DNA from 2 places in the Gordonibacter pamelaeae genome. Region 2 is predicted to be linked to the other one. Evidence: predicted binding sites of a transcription regulator. Region 2 holds the regulator's gene; the other holds the start of a gene.
What was found. Region 2 encodes LexA, which represses DNA repair genes until DNA is damaged. Its sites were predicted from a motif close to CNAACANNTGTTNG; they were not measured.
Positions count from the first base shown of each region.

Region 1: the regulator LexA is predicted to act here: its motif matches at 2,943-2,956, upstream of ruvC (crossover junction endodeoxyribonuclease RuvC).

Region 1 is NZ_PPTS01000002.1:503,818-509,435, forward strand. It holds gene C1877_RS04815 (hypothetical protein) at 99-572, opposite strand; gene ruvB (Holliday junction branch migration DNA helicase RuvB) at 661-1,728, opposite strand; gene ruvA (Holliday junction branch migration protein RuvA) at 1,799-2,398, opposite strand; gene ruvC (crossover junction endodeoxyribonuclease RuvC) at 2,395-2,925, opposite strand; gene C1877_RS04835 (YebC/PmpR family DNA-binding transcriptional regulator) at 3,087-3,887, opposite strand; gene bfr (bacterioferritin) at 4,193-4,657, shown strand; gene C1877_RS15290 (hypothetical protein) at 4,781-4,921, opposite strand; gene C1877_RS04845 (LamG-like jellyroll fold domain-containing protein) at 5,166-5,618, shown strand, end outside.
Region 2 is NZ_PPTS01000003.1:451,774-457,391, forward strand. It holds gene miaB (tRNA (N6-isopentenyl adenosine(37)-C2)-methylthiotransferase MiaB) at 1-379, shown strand, start outside; gene miaA (tRNA (adenosine(37)-N6)-dimethylallyltransferase MiaA) at 369-1,304, shown strand; gene hflX (GTPase HflX) at 1,499-2,818, shown strand; gene lexA (transcriptional repressor LexA) at 3,020-3,658, opposite strand; gene C1877_RS07065 (ATP-binding cassette domain-containing protein) at 4,455-5,618, shown strand, end outside.

The sequences.
Region 1 (5,618 bases), on a different contig from region 2:
GATGCTGGCGGCATCCGGCGCGGGGCGCACGGAGGGCAGGCGCCGCCAGCACCCGGGCAGGGCCGCGGGGAGCCTACCGCGCAGGAGACGGGCCTGCGTCACTCGCCCGGGCGCTCCGGCGCCTCGACGGCGGGCGAGCGCGGATCGTCGGCCGAGGCGATGTCGACGATGGCGGGCTCGGGGGCGTCGTCCAGCAGGCCCGCCATCTCGGCCGGGTCGTCGGGCAGTTCGAGCCCGTAGGCGTCGGCCAGGGCGCGCGCCTGCTCCAGCCGCAGGTCGGCGACGGCGTCCTCGCCTGCCTCGCGCAGGTAGGCCGACGCCAGCATGAGGCTGCGCGCCACGTACTCGGTGACGCGCGGGTCGGTGCCCGACACCTGCAGGATGCCGGCCATGGACTCCGGCGCGAGCGACAGCAGCGTGGCGCCGTCGATGTCCACGGCGTCGCCCACGGCGTTCTCCAGCATGTCGGCCGCGGCCTTCGGGTCGCGCTCGTCGCGTGCCTTGAACCAGCTGCGCCGCAGTATCTCGGCGAACTGCAGGAAGATGCGCATGAGGTAGTCCTGTTCGAGCATGGGGCTCGTCCTTTCGTCGCAGGTCGAAAACGGTTGGCGGGAAGCGCCGGGGGCCCGCGGCGTTGGCGCCGACCCCCCCCCGGTTGGCTCAGGCAGGCGGGAGGGCGATACCCAGGTGCTCGTAGGCGCGCGGCGTGGCCTGGCGGCCCTTCGGGGTGCGCACCATGAGGCCCTGCTGCATGAGGAAGGGCTCGTAGACGTCCTCGAGGGAGTCCGGGTCCTCCGAGAGCGCCGAGGCGAGCGTCGAGAGCCCCACGGGCCGGCCGCCGAACTGAACGGCTAGAAGCTCCAGGATGCGGTTGTCCACGGCATCCAGGCCGAGCGCGTCCACCTCGAAGAAGCTTAGGGCCTGCGCGGCCACGTCCTCGTCGATCGTGCCGTCGCCGCGCACCTGCGCCCAGTCGCGCACACGTTTGAGCAGGCGGTTCGCCAGACGCGGCGTGCCACGGCTACGCCGCGCGATCTCCAGCGCGCCGTCCTCGGCTATGTCCACCCCGAGGATCGCCGCAGAGCGGCACACGATGGAGCCCAGCTCCTCGGGCGTGTAGTATGCCAGCCGGAACACCATGCCGAAGCGGTCGCGCAAGGGCCCGGTGAGCAGCCCCGTGCGCGTCGTGGCGCCGATGAGCGTGAAGTGCGGCAGGTCGAGCCTGATGGAGCGCGCGGCCGGCCCCTTCCCCACCACGATGTCCAGCGCGAAGTCCTCGAGCGCGGGGTAGAGAACCTCCTCCACCATGCGGTTCAGGCGGTGTATCTCGTCGATGAACAGCACGTCGCCTTCCTCGAGGTTCGTGAGGATGGCGGCCAGGTCGCCCGTGCGCTCGATGGCGGGGCCGCTCGTGGTGCGGATGCTGGCGCCCAGCTCGTTGGCCACCACGGTGGCGAGCGTGGTCTTGCCCAGGCCCGGGGGGCCCGAGAACAGGATGTGGTCGACCACGTCGCCGCGCGCCCGCGCCGCCTCGATGAGGATGGCGAGCGATTCCTTCACCTTCGTCTGGCCCAGGTAGTCGCCCAATCGCTTCGGGCGCAGGCTGCGGTCGAGGACGAGGTCGTCCTCCGTGAGCTCGGCCGTCACGGCACGCGGCGGCACCGACGCCGCGTCTGCGCCGTCGGCCACGTAGCCCAGGCCCTCTATCTCGATGTCGTCGTGCGCCATAACCGCCTAACTTCGCAAGCCGTCCCGTCCGTCGCTTCGCCTACCAAGGTACCACACGCGCCCGCGCGCGTCAGCGCTCGGTTCCCAACCGTTTGAGGGCGTACTGGAGAACGGCGCTGTCAGAGACGCCCTCCGGCGCGCCCTTCAAGGCCAGGTCGGCCTCGGCCGCCGTGAACCCCATGGACAGCAGCGCCTCGTGCGCGCCGCGCAGCTGCTCGGCGGCGCGGGCGGCGGGCGCCTCCCCCTCGTCGAACAGGCTCGCGAGCCCCTGGTCGAGGGACCCCTTCAACTCCAGGATGATGCGCGAGGCCGTCTTCTTCCCCACGCCCGGTATCTTCGACACGGCCGCCACGTCCTGCGCGGCGATGGCCGCGACGAGCGCCTGCGGCGTGAACACCGACAACGCCGCCAAGGCCACTTTAGGGCCGACGCCGCCCACGCCGATGAGGCGCTCGAACAGCGCCTTCTCCTCCACCGTCATGAACCCGTACAGGGCGATGGCGTCGTCGCGCACCTGCAGGTACGTGTGCACCTCCACGGACGCGCCCGCCTCGGGCAGCTTCGACAGGCTGGCCTGCGACATGCCCACGGCATAGCCCACCCCGTTCACGTCGATGAACGCGGCAGCGGCGGTCTTGCCCGCCAGCCTTCCCTTCAAGAACGCGATCATCGCGCGCCTCCTCCCGATGCGGCCGCGGCGGTCGCCGCCGCGAAGCCCTCGTGGGTCGTGTAGCAGATGGCGGCCGCCAGCGCGTCGGCCGCATGGTCGGGGCTCGGCACCGCCTCGAGCGCCAGCAGCTGGCGCACCATGTACTGCACCTGCTCCTTGTCCGCCGAGCCGGCGCCCACCACGGCCAGCTTGATCTGGCTGGGCGAGAACTCGCCCACCGGCAGGTCGCCCTCGGCGCACGCCACGAGCGCCGCGCCGCGCGCCTGGCCGGTGGCGAAGGCGCTCTGCGCGTTCGCACCGAACCACACCGTCTCGATGCCCACGCACGTGGGCGCGAACCGCCTGATGACGGCCGCCATCTGCTCGTGTATCTTGCCCAGGCGCCGCGCGAGCGGCGCCTGGGCCGGCGTGGAGATGCAGCCGTAGGCCACGCACGCCAGCCGCGGCCCGCTTTGCGCCACCACGCCCCAGCCCGTGTTCGCCAGGCCCGGGTCGATGCCGAGTATCGTCCGTTCGGTGCGCGCCATCCGTTCCCTTCGGTTCGCAAACGTTTGTTCGTGCTATCCTACCACAAAAAAGACGCGCCGGGAGCGCGTCTTTCAAGTAATCCATCGTTCGCCGACCACGCCTCGCGGCAGGACGCGAAAGGGCGCCGATCGGTTTCGGCGGTCGTCAGGCTGCCGGAGCCCTACTCGTCGAGCGCCTCGGCGATCTCGTCGGTGATGTCCATGGTGTGGTAGACGTTCTGCAGGTCCTCGAGCTCCTCCAGCTTGTCCACCAGGCGCATGACCTTCTTCGCGTCGGACACGCTCACCTGGGTGGGCGTGGTGGGAATCATGGTGAGCTCGGCGCCCTTCGTCTCGGTGCCGGCCTCTTCCAGCGCCTTCTTCACGGCCATGAGGTCGGTGGGGCCGGTGTAGATGATCCACTCGTCCTCGGCGTCCTCGTAGTCGTCGCCGCCGGCCTCGGCCACGGCGAGCATGAACTCCTCCTCGTCGGCCGCGGCGCCGTTCGGCTTCACGGGGTTCTTCTTGTCGCCCGTCTCGACCTCCTTGGGAACCATGATCTGGCCCTTGCGCTCGAACTGGAACGCCACGGAGCCGGAGGTGCCCAGGGAGCCGCCCGCGTGCGAGAACGCGCTGCGCACGTCGGCCGCGGTGCGGTTGCGGTTGTCGGTCAGCGCCTCGCAGTACACGGCGATGCCGGCCGGGCCGTAGCCCTCGTAGACGACCTCCTCGTAGTTCGCGGCATCCTTGCCGGAGCCGAACGCCTTGTCGATGGCGGTCTTGATCTTGTCCTTCGGCAGGGAGTAGCCCTTGGCCTTCTCGATGGCGGCCGCCAGCGACGCGTTGTTCTCGGGGTTCGGGTCGCCGCCCTCTTTCGCGGCCACCGTGATGATGCGCGACAGCTTGGAGAACAAGGCCGAGCGCTTCGCGTCCTGCGCCGCCTTGCGGTGTTTCGTTGTAGCCCACTTAGAATGCCCAGACATATACTTCCCTTCCACAGAGCACTATCGGCCAAACATTCTAGCACATCCGTCAAATACCCTGCTCGCTTATCGCACGGTCTTCAAAAAACGGCCTGCGACGGCCCGGCCGGGCCAGTCGGGCCGGACGGCCGGGTGTCCAGGCGCGGGCTCGCACGGGGCGAGTTGACGGACGTGCGACGGCGTGCCTACGGTACCGTGACCGAGCCGCCGATTCAGCAGCACGCCCCTACAATGGCTGGAAGACGAGGGACGCCGGCGTCCGGCGGGTCCTCCCTGACCGCCCGTCAACCAAAAGGAGCACTGCCATGAAAGGAAATCCTGAACTCATCGACACGCTGAACGACCTGCTTGCCAGCGAGCTGGCCGCCATCAACCAGTACATGGTGCACGCGGAAATGGCCGAAGACTGGGGCTACGAGCGCCTGAGCAAGAACTTCAAGACGCGCTCGATCACCGAGATGACGCATGCGGAGCGCCTCATCGAGCGCATCCTGTTCCTGGAGGGCACGCCCATCGTGTCGAACCTGGACGACATCCACATCGGCGCCACCATCCCCCAGCAGGTGGACAACGACCACGCCTCAGAGCTCACCGCCATCAAGATGTACAACGAGGCCATCGTGCAGGCCGGCAACGTGCTGGACTACGCCACGCGCGACATCCTCGAGGCCATCCTGCGCGACGAGGACAAGCACCTCGACGAGCTGGAGGAGCTGCAGGACCAGATCGAGCAGATGACGCTGCCCACGTTCCTGTCCACGCAGAACTAACCGCACCGCCCGCCCGCTCGCGCACGCGCAGACGGGTGCGGAATGCGCCGCACGACCGCCCCTCTCCCTCGGGCGCATCCCCGCACGTCCAGGCGCGCCCGACCGCCTGGACGAGATCGGGGGCTATGGCAAGAAAGCGGCCTCGTTCGAAGCCGCTTTCTTGGGTTGTGCTGGAAAACCGCCTGGTGGCAAACCGCGGGAAGCGACCTTCTCGCCGAGCATCGTGCCACCGACCTGATTCTTGTCCATGATGTTTTCGATCATGGTTGATCTGCCTGCGGGCAGCCGAGGTCCAAACGCGCCCCGGCCTGCCGCCGCCCAGGCCCGCCGCCAGCCTTTTCGCACCAGGAGGCTTGAGCGAATCCTTACCTGATCCTTTCACTCGCGTGACCTCCCCCTTGCCGGGGCCTTACCTTGCGCGCCTACGATAGAGCGCACCGACGCCCGGCGGACTTCGCGCATGCGGAGCCACGGCGACGCATCTCGCGCAGTCGACCGAAAGGACATCATGGATTCCCAGCTCTCCTCGATCTACGACCACGGCACGTTCGGCGTATCGCGCCGCACGTTCGTGAAACTGGCCGCCGCCTGCGGGGTGACGGCCATGGGCGGCATGCTCGCATTCCCCGGCCAGCACGCCGACGCGGCCTTCACCGAGCCCGAAGACCCCAGCTGGCCCGAGCTCCCCGCCGGCAAAGTGCGCTTCACGGTGCACAGCGACACTCATTTCACCTGCTGCGACGTGGAGAAGAAGCTGCCGTTCGCCTTCGAGACCATCTACCAGGCCGTACCCGACTGCGCCGCGCACGTCTTCGCGGGCGACTCGGTGAACACCGGCACGACCGCCGAGTTCGACGCGCTTTTGGCGGGAGCGAACGCCGCCATCAGGAAGCCGGCCCTGTTCGTCATGGGCAACCACGAGTTCGGCGTAGGCGGCAGCCCCCTCGAGGGCAACGCCGTG
Region 2 (5,618 bases):
GTTCACGTTCATCTACTCCAAGCGCGAGGGAACTCCTGCCGCCTCGGTCGACGATCCCACGCCGCGCGACGTGATCCAGGGGCGGTTCGACCGTCTGGTCGATTTCGTGCAGAAGCGGGCCTTCGAGGCGAACCAGGCCGACTTGGGAAGCACGGTCGACGTGCTGGTGGAGGGCGCGTCCAAGCGCGATGCGGGCCTGCTCGCGGGCAAGAGCCCGAAGAACCAGACCGTGCACGCGCCGCTGCCCGAAGGCACCTCGATCGAGGAGCTGGCCGGCACCACGGTGCGCGTGCGCATCGACGAGGCGAAGACGTGGTATCTGGCAGGCGAGGTGGCGGAAGGCTCCGAGCCGCCCGCGGAGGCGGCGGATGGGCGCTGACCCCGTCGTCTGCATCGTCGGCCCCACGGCCTCGGGCAAGTCCGCCCTCGCGCAGGCCGTCGCCCTCGCGCTCGACGGCGAGGTGGTGAGCGCCGATTCCATGCAGATATACCGGGGCATGGATATCGGCACGGGAAAGCTCGCTCCCGAGGAGCGGCTCGTTCCCCATCACGGCCTCGACCTTGCCGACCCCGGCGAGCCGTACTCGGCGGCCCTCTTCCAGGAATACGCCCGCGCTTGCTTCCGCGACATCGCCGCGCGCGGGAAGCGCGCCGTGCTGTGCGGCGGCACCGGCTTGTACGTGCGCGCAGCCATCGACGCCTACGAGTTCCCGAAGGGCGAGCAAACGGGCAATCCCGTGCGGGAGCATTACAACCGCCTTGCCAACGAGCAAGGTTCCGACGTCCTGTGGGAGCTGCTGCGCGAGCGCGACCCCGCAAGCGCCGCCATCGTGCCCGCCGCCGACGTCAAGCGCGTCGTGCGCGCCTTCGAGCTGCTGGAGGAGGGCACGAGCCTTGCCGAGCAGCGCGCGAAGCTGGCGGACATCCCGCAGCTCGTGCCGGCATGCTTCGTCGGGCTGTCCGTGGAGCCGGCGGTGCTCAACGCGCGGATAGACGCGCGCGTGGACGGCATGTTCGACGCCGGCCTTGTGGACGAGGTCGCGCGCCTGCTGCAGGGCGGGTTCCGAGACGGCATCACGGCCCCCCAGGCTATCGGGTACAAGGAGGTCGTCGCCGCCCTGGACGGCGAGACGACGATGGAGGAGGCCGCCACGCGCATCAAGACAGCCACGCACCGCTACGCGAAACGGCAGCGCACGTGGTTCCGCAAGGATAGGCGCATCCGCTGGATCGACGCGAACGAGCCCGACGTCGCGGCGCAGGCGGCCGAGGCGCTGGACGTGCTGGGAGACGCTGTTGCCTGAGCGTTTCCGTGACAGGGTGGACTTGTGGTATGATACGGTTCCGCAGGCCGGCCCTGCCGAAGAGCCTTCAAGATCGGAGCACCTATCATGCAGACAGCACACGCGTTTCTCTAGCGGTTGCGACCGCGCCCGACTGTCTTCGCACGCCGCCGTCAGTACCGGTGTGCCTGTTCCTGCCTCGAAAGGTTGGCTCCATGTCTGAATTCGAATCCGTTATCACGCGGGGCATGACCCCTGTATCCGAAGAGCGCCGCGAGAAGGCCGTGCTCGTGGGCGTCGACCGCCCCGGCGCCTCCTGGCCGCTGGCCTCTTCTCTCGCCGAGCTCGAGCGCCTCGTGGACACGGCGGGCGCCGACGTTGCGGCCGTCACCACGCAGAAGCTCGACGCGCCGAACCCGCGCACGTTCGTCGGCTCGGGCAAGGCCGAGGAGGTAGCCGAGCTGGCACGCGCCCACGCGGCCGACCTCGTGGTGTTCGACGACGAGCTCACGCCCTCCCAGCAGTCGAACCTCGAGAAGGTGGTGGGCAAGGACGTGAAGGTCATCGACCGCACGGCGCTCATCCTCGATATCTTCGCGCTGCATGCCACCAGCAAGGAGGGCCGCCTGCAGGTGCGGCTCGCCCAGAACGAGTACCTGCTGCCGCGCTTGCGCGGCATGTGGGCCCACCTGGCCTCGAACCGCATGGGCGGCGGCGTGGGGTCGCGCTTCGGCGAGGGCGAGAGCCAGCTCGAGGTCGACCGCCGCATGGTGCGCAAGCGCATCACGTCCATCAGGCGCGAGCTCAAGCATCTGGCCGAGGTGCGCGCCATCCAGCGCGAGAGCCGCTACGAGAGCGGCATGTTCAAGGTGGCGCTGGCCGGCTACACGAATGCCGGAAAGTCGAGCCTGCTCAACCGCTTGACGAATGCGGACGTGCTGGCCTACGACAAGCTGTTCGCCACGTTGGACTCCACTACGCGCAAGTTCGAGCTGCCTGAAGGACGCGAGATCACCGTCACTGACACGGTCGGGTTCATCCAAAAGCTGCCGACCACGCTCATAGAGGCGTTCAAGTCGACGCTCGACGAGATAACGGGCGCCGACCTGGTGCTGCACGTGGTGGATGCGTCGTCGGACGAGTACGAGGCTCAGATCGCCGCAGTCGAGGACGTGCTCGGGCAGATCGAGGCGCAGGACCTGCTCCGCGTGCTCGTGTTCAACAAATGCGACCTGCTCGACGGGGAGCAATGCGGCGCCCTCAAGGCGCGCCACCCGCAGGCACAGTTCGTGTCGGCGGCGACGGGGGAGGGCATTGCCGAGCTTGTCGGGCATGTCGCCCGCGTCGCCTCGGCGCAGGACGAGCATCTCGACGTGGTGATCCCCTACAACCGGGGCGACCTCGTCTCGGTGGCGCACGAGCGTTGCCATATCCTGTCCGAGAAGCACGAGGAGGACGGCACGCACCTCGTCATGCTGGCAGCTCCGTCCTTTGCCGGCCTGTTCCGTCCCTACGCGGCGGAGAAGGACCGTTAGGCGCGTCCCTTCCGGGAAGCTGCGAACTGCTTGGTTAGAGTAACTCTAACCAAGCAGTTCGCGACCGAACGACGCGATCTCGGATCGCCGGCCAGTCCTGGGACGAACGGGCTCCCTCTTTCCAAGGCCGGCGTTTCCCCTGCAGGGGCCGTACCCCGACAGGGCGCGGCGCTTCTCCGGCGGAGCACCGCAAGGCGCCGCCTACAGGCGTCGGAACACCGCCACCACTTTGCCCGCGATGGAGCAATCGGTGGTGATGATGGGCTCCATCGTCGAGTTCTCCGGCTGCAGGCGGATGTGGTCGGATTCCTTGTAGAAGCGCTTGACCGTCGCGCCGTCGTCGATGATGGCCACGACGATGTCGCCGTTGTTGGCGACGGGCTGCTCCTTCACCACCACGTAGTCGCCGTCGTTGATGCCTGCCTCGATCATCGATTCGCCCCGCACCGACAGCAAGAACGACGGCGCGTCGCCCACGATGTCGGTGGGGAGCGAGATGGTGTCGGTGATGTTCTCCTCGGCCAGGATGGGGGAGCCGGCCGCCACGTTGCCCACGAGCGGCACGTTCACCACCTTGTTGAAGCTGGGCTTGACGACGTTGGAGGCGCTTTCCGTGTCGCCGAGCGGGTAGGTGAGCGCGATGGAGCGCGACTTGAGCGGATCGCGCTTGATGAGCCCCTTCTCCTCAAGCGCCTTGAGGTGCACATGGACCGTCGAAGGGGAGGAAAGGCCCAGGCTCTGGCAAACCTCGCGCACGGTGGGACCGTAGCCCTTCTCGCGGATGCACTCCTCGATGCAGTCGAGCACTGCCTTCTGACGCTTCGTCACTTTGTCGGACATGCCCCGTCCTTTCCCTTGAACGAACAAATGTTTTAATTACGTATTGACATGAACTTTTGTTCGTCCTATTATATATGCGAACAAAGGTTCTACGCAAGGGCTAGGAGGCAGAAAGATGAAGAATTTCGAGATGCGGTACCCCCTCGACGGCACGTCGGCCCTGCAGCCGGAGTTCGGGCATGTGCCTGCAGCTGGGGCTATCATCGAGTTTCCCGGGGACGTTTCCCAAGGCGCTTGCGCGTCGTCTGCGCACGCGCAGAGACCATCGTCTGCAGCGCATCGTGCGCACGCCCACTACGGCGCTCCGGAAACGGTGCGGGCCCTTCACCGCGGCAGCGTAGCCGGGTGCGCCTACGGCCGCGTGAGGCCGTGGCAGGGCGCCCTGGCGGGATGCGTCTTCTCCCTCTTTGCCTTCGTCAGCATTTTCATCGGCCTCTAACGGCCTTGGAATACCCACAGATGCTGCGTTTCTGTGGCTGCGAGGCGCCCCCGCCACCCCGGGGGCGCCCCCATTCCGTCGGAGGGGCCTTCCTCCCTGCGGGTCCGTGTGGTAGACTTCCGCTTAGATCGATAGTCCAGACAGGCTGCCGCAGACGGCGCCTTCGAAAAGGAGACAAGGAACATGAGGTTTTAACGAAAGCCTTCGGACACCCGACAGGTCATGCAAGCTATGCACCGGGTGCGCTTTCGTTGCCGTTCCTTGATGTTCCCAGCCCTGCCCTCGCTGCCGCGTCGGCATGCGGGCGACCAGCGCGAAAAGCATCGCTTCCGGTGCCTCTCAAAGGGAGGCCCCTCCATGTTCGTTTCAGCCCACCATCTTACCTATGCCTACGATGGCGCCGATGCCCTGGCGCTCGATGACGCGTCTGCCGTGTTCGCCCCCGGCTGGACCGGCGTGGTCGGCCCGAACGGGGCCGGCAAGAGCACGCTGCTCAAGATTGTCTGCGGGGTGCTCAAGCCGCAGAAGGGGAGCGTTTCACCGCAGGTCGCTGGCTTGTTCTGTGCCCAGTCGACGGATGCTGCGCCCGCGGGCCTCGAGGAGTTCGCCTGCGACTACGGGCCCAAGGCCGTGCGCCTGCGCTACCTGCTCGGCATCGACGACGCGTGGCTGTGGCGCTTCGACACGCTGTCGCACGGCGAGCGCAAGCGAATCCAGATAGCATGCGCCCTGGCGGCCGATCCCGTGCTCCTTGCGCTCGACGAGCCCACGAACCACCTTGATGCCGACACCCGCGATCTGGTGGCGCGCACGCTCGCCGAGTATCGGAGGACGGGCCTGCTCGTATCGCACGACCGCGCGCTGCTCGACGGTTTGGCCACCTCGTGCGTGTTCGTGGACCAGGGGCGCGCCGTTACCGTGCCCGGCTCGTACTCCCAGGCGAAGGAGCAGATAGACCTGCGCCGGAGGACCCTGGCAGAAGAGCGGGCCAACGCCCGCCGCGAGCTGGGCCGCCTCAAGGCGGAAACCACCCGTCGGGAGGGAGTGGCAGCCCGCTCGGCCGCACGGCGATCGGCCCGCCATCTCGACCGGCACGACCACGACGGGCGCACGAAGGTCAAGCTGGCCATCTATTCCGACCAGGATGGCAAGGCCGGGCGGCTCTCGTCGCAGATGGGGAAGAAGCTCGAGCGCGCCGAGAAACGGGTGTCCGAGGCGCATACCGCGAAGGTGTACGAGGGCGCGCTCTGCCTCGACGCCGAGCCCTCCCCACGCAAGGTTCTCGTTCACCGCGAGGCCGGGTCCTTGGCGCTGGGCGGGGGGCGCATGCTGCACCATCCGCAGCTGTACGTGGGCAACACCGACCGCATAGGCCTGGTCGGCAGGAACGGCGCGGGCAAGTCTACGCTGCTCGCCGAGGTGCTGCGGCAGGTGCCGGAAGAGGGCGTGGTGCTCGTTCCCCAGGAGATAGGGTGCGACCAGGCGCGCGACCTGCTTGCCTCCGTGAAGGTCCTCGAGCCT